2 regions of the Rossellomorea sp. QJM3NY_18 genome follow, and region 2 is predicted to be linked to the other one. Evidence: predicted binding sites of a transcription regulator. Region 2 holds the regulator's gene; the other holds the start of a gene.
The links. The regulator LexA, encoded in region 2, represses DNA repair genes until DNA is damaged. The targets are predictions, from matches to a motif close to CGAACATATGTTCG.

Region 1: AC0VXY_RS13705 (Y-family DNA polymerase) is a predicted target of LexA. The motif match lies at 1,417-1,430, and genes of this name have one in related genera.

Annotation. Positions count from the first base shown of each region.
Region 1 is NZ_CM149659.1:2,653,496-2,655,905, forward strand. Features, by position in the region: gene AC0VXY_RS13700 (YolD-like family protein) at 1-63, opposite strand, end outside; gene AC0VXY_RS13705 (Y-family DNA polymerase) at 87-1,349, opposite strand; gene AC0VXY_RS13710 (glucose-1-dehydrogenase) at 1,728-2,410, opposite strand, start outside.
Region 2 is NZ_CM149659.1:1,968,759-1,971,168, forward strand. Features, by position in the region: gene glnA (type I glutamate--ammonia ligase) at 1-513, shown strand, start outside; gene lexA (transcriptional repressor LexA) at 729-1,349, opposite strand; gene yneA (cell division suppressor protein YneA) at 1,503-1,829, shown strand; gene AC0VXY_RS10020 (YneB family resolvase-like protein) at 1,841-2,410, shown strand, end outside.

The sequences.
Region 1 (2,410 bases), 680 kb from region 2:
GAGCTTCACGTGCTCGGGGAGCATCATGGATGTCCATTTGATTCTTCCTCGATCCCGGATCAATTCTCTTCACCTCCTGTTATTCATTATGATTTATGTCCGCCGAGCAGACGGGCCCGATGCCTTGCCGTTCCCGCTTCAGTGTAGGAGATGGCGCGGAGAAGGGCGCCTGAACCATATTTATTCCGGATGTGGTCCACTACATACCCGAGTTCCCGTTTCTCCCACCGGTCAGGTTCGAACAGGGAAACCTGCAGCGCTCCGTCCTCTACAATATTCGAAAGGGCGATATTAATTTTCCGTACGGTTTTCCCATTGTAGTTCTCTTCGAATAGTTCCAGGCACACCCGGTACAGATCCATGGTGATATTGGTCGGTTCTTCCATCGTTCGCGACCGGTGGAATCCCCCTCCGAATTCTTCGTGGCTGTAGCCGATTCCGAAGCTCACGGTCCGCCCGGCCTTGCGATGGGTCCGGGCACGTCTCGCGACCTCTTCGCACATTTCTAAAATGACGCGTTTGATTTCCTTTCTCTCCTTATAATCCCGCAGCAGGATCTGACCCTTGCCGAAGCTGACCTGCCCATCCATGATCGGTGCCCCTATTTCGGAGAGGTCCACCCCCCATGCATGGTAATAAAGCTGGTTCCCCATCACACCGAACTTCGCCTCAAGCTTTTCCAGGTCATACTTCGCCAATTGCCCGATGGAGAAGATGCCCATGCGATTGAGGGTCTTCTCAAGACGTCCTCCAATCCCCCACATTTCGCGCAGCGGCGAGAGAGGCCACAGCTTTTCGGGGACGTCTTCATAGGTCCACTCGGCGATTCCCTTTTTCTTAGCGTCAAGATCCAGGCACAGCTTGGATAAGAGCATATTAGGGCCGATTCCGATGGCACAGGGAAGCTGGAATTCCCTTTCCATATCGTCTTTGATTTTGCCGGCGATGGTGGCCGCGTCCCCCCAGAGACCCGTCGCCCCATCAATCTTGATGAAGCTTTCGTCCACGCTGTACGTGTGGATGGCATCCTTTGGCACATAACGATGAAACAGGCGGGTCAGCTCCGTGGAGATCCGGACATACGTCGCCATTTTCGGCTCTACAAGCTGGATTCTCGGGTCGTTTGGAATTTCAAACATCCTCGAACCCGTTTTGATTCCAAAATCCTTCTTCATCCTGGGTGAGGCCGCCAGGACGATGCTTCCCTGCCGACTTTTATCCCCCACTACAGCCAAGTGACATTCAAGGGGATCCAGCCCTTCCATGACAGCCGAACAGCTAGCATAAAAGCTCTTCATATCGATGCACAAAATCTTGTGGTGTGGCAGCACACTGTAATCGACAGTCATATCCTCATCCTCCATCCTACCTAAAAACAGAACAAACGTTCTTGTACAGTATATCTATGATTCTAACCGAATATACGTTCCCTTTCAACTTAAATAAATGGTAATAGAGAAAATAACAAGAAAAGCGGAGGCGGCTTGGACAGAGGCGACAAGCATAAGACGAACCTGCCGGAAAGGCGCCCTTTGCCTTTTTGGCAGGTTTGACTTATGACCTCGAGCCTCTAGACGCCGGAGCTGGACATCAAGAAAAGCGGAGGCGGCTTGGGCAGAGGCGACAAGCATACGATGATTGGCACAAAGGGTGACGTACAGCAAAATCAGAGTAAAAAAAATAAGTCCAAAATCATTTTTTTGATTTTGGACTTATCCTTTCATACATCAACCTTTTCCAGCTTGGAATCCCGGGTATTTCGTCATGCCCCCATCGGCGATGAGCGTCGTACCCGTGACGTAGCTTGCCTGATCAGAGGCTAGAAATACGGCGCAGGAAGCGACCTGTTCAGGTTCTCCGATGTAGCCGAGGGGAATGAGTTTCTCCACTCCCTTTTTCTTTTCCGGATCGGAAAATTTCTCGGCATTGATCGGTGTATCAATGGCTCCTGGAGCAATATTGTTCACGCGTATCCCATCTGGTGCAAACTCCAGCGCCAGGCTTTCCATCAGCAGTTTCACTCCTCCTTTACTGGCTGCATAATGAGCGAAGTGAGGCCACGGGATAATTTCATGGACAGACGATACATTGATGATCGATCCCTTGATGTGATGTTCGAGCATGTACTTCGCCGCTTCTCGGCATCCGAGGAATGTACCTGTCAAGTTGGTGTTGATGACCCTTTGCCAATCTTCAATCGGCAGGTTTTCAGACGGAACCTCATTTTCGATTCCTGCATTATTTACGTAGATATCCAGACGGCCATACGTCTCATGAGCAAATCGGACAAACTCCTGGACATCCTCTTCTTTTGACACATCCCCTTGAATGATGGAGGCAGTCCCACCTGCTTCTTCGATTTCCTTTACCAGTCCTTCAGGGTTTTCTTCTTCTTTGAAATAATTAATGA
Region 2 (2,410 bases):
CTTGCTGGTATCATTAAGCACGCCACTGCATTTACAGCGATTACCAACCCGACTGTAAACTCATATAAGCGCTTAGTTCCAGGATACGAAGCACCTTGCTATGTTGCCTGGTCTGCGCGTAATCGTAGCCCGTTAATCCGTATCCCGGCTTCCCGTGGCCTGAGCACACGCGTTGAAGTCCGCAGTGTCGACCCAGCGGCAAATCCTTACCTTGCAATGGCTGTTTTACTTGCGGCAGGATTAGATGGAATTAAGAATAACCTACCGGCTCCTAAGCCAATTGACCGCAACATCTATGTAATGGACAAAAAAGAGCGTGAAGAAGCAGGTATCGTAGATCTTCCTGCAACATTATATGCAGCTCTTGAAACATTAAAAACAAGTGAAGTAATTGTTAAGTCCCTTGGGGAACACATATTCGAACATTTCGTGGAAGCGAAAGAAATCGAGTGGGATATGTTCCGTACACAAGTACATCCTTGGGAACGTGAACAGTACATTCAAATGTATTAATTACCAGGCACCCTCAACGATATATCGTTGAGGGTTTTTTACACAAAGTTCAGGCTGTATTCATAGGGGGGAAGAAGGGAATCAGGGAAGGAAACGATATCAAAAAAAGCCTGGGGATGGAATGTTTCGACTTCCAACCTCAGGCTTTTTTTCATTATTATGATAACCGGCTGATAATAGTTTCTGGCATGCCCTAAGCATACCGAATGCCACTATCAATGAACTTGACGATACACACCAACCACTTTACCTAAAATGGAGACGTTCCGTAAAATGATTGGTTCCATTGTTGAGTTCTCTGGCTGCAGACGCACATAATCCTTTTCTTTAAAGAAACGTTTGACCGTTGCTTCATCTTCATCGGTCATGGCAACGACGATATCTCCGTTGTTCGCTGTCTGCTGCTGGCGAACAATGACAAAATCCCCATCCAATATGCCGGCTTCGATCATACTGTCACCCATGATTTCAAGCATGAAGACCTGCTCATCCGAAGGGGCCATCCGCTCGGGCAGAGGGAAAAATTCTTCCACATTTTCAACAGCCGTTATCGGTTGACCTGCTGTGACTTTACCGATTAAAGGGACGTTTACTACACGTTGTCGCGGTATCGTATCTTCTTCAAGGTCCAGAATTTCTATCGCTCTCGGTTTAGTCGGATCACGACGGATCAGACCTTTACTTTCAAGCCTCGCTAAATGTCCGTGTACAGTGGAACTGGAAGCAAGACCGACAGCTTCCCCGATTTCACGTACGGAAGGGGGATACCCTTTTTCTCTGACTGCAACTTTAATATATTGTAGTATGTCCTGCTGTCTCTTCGACAATTTTGTCATGTTCACGCACCTCTATTATAGATCTTATGTTCCCATTATAGCATGTCACCACTATTGATACAAACATAAGTTCGAATTTTGTTGACACCAAACGAGTGTTCGTATTACAATGAAAACACAAAACAGAACAAACATTCGTATGGGGGTAATTTTATGTTAACACATATTTGGAATCGATTCTCTTACATTATTATATTATTTGTTTTAGTCCTTTCAGCAGCTTGCTATTTATTAATCAATATGACTGATCAACCTTCCTACCAAAGTATCACAGTAGAGGAGGGTGATACTCTTTGGACTATTGCCAAACAGTATAATGAAGAATATTCTATGACAGTGGAAGATTTTATCGCCTGGGTTGGCGAAGAGAACGAATTGACCTCTTTTGCCATCAAACCTGGTGAATCACTTGTGTTACCTATTGAAAATCCAACAATATCATCTCAATCAGATTTCGAACTGGTCATGAACAAAGAATAGAGGGATAGAAGATGAAAGCAGTCATATACTGCAGGGTAAGTACTAAGAAAAACACACAGGAAACATCATTGGAACGGCAGGAAGAAGAACTGGTTAAATTGGCGAACGAACATCATTATGAAGTAAATGCGGTCATCAGGGATCAGGCGAGCGGATTTGAATTGGACCGTCCAGGTGTTTTGGAACTTTTGGACCTGGTCAGAGATAAATCAATTGAGGCTGTGCTTATCCAGGACGAGACAAGAATCGGCAGGGGAAATGCCAAGATCGCCCTTATTCACTGTCTGTTAAAAGAGGAAGTGAAAATCATCAGTCAGACTCATAGTGGAGAATTACACTTATCCGAATCCGATTCTATGGTCATCAACATTGTCAGTATGGTGGAGGAATATCAACGTAAACTTCATAACCTTAAAATTAAGCGGGGTATGAAGCGGGCTGTGGAAAATGGCTTTCAGCCTCATAAAAATTTAAAAAACAAAGGAAATGTGGAAGGAAGGGAACGCATTGAGGTGCCGGTCGAAGAAATCGTGCGATTAAGGAAAAATGAATTAACCTTCGCTGAGATTGCAGCTACTCTT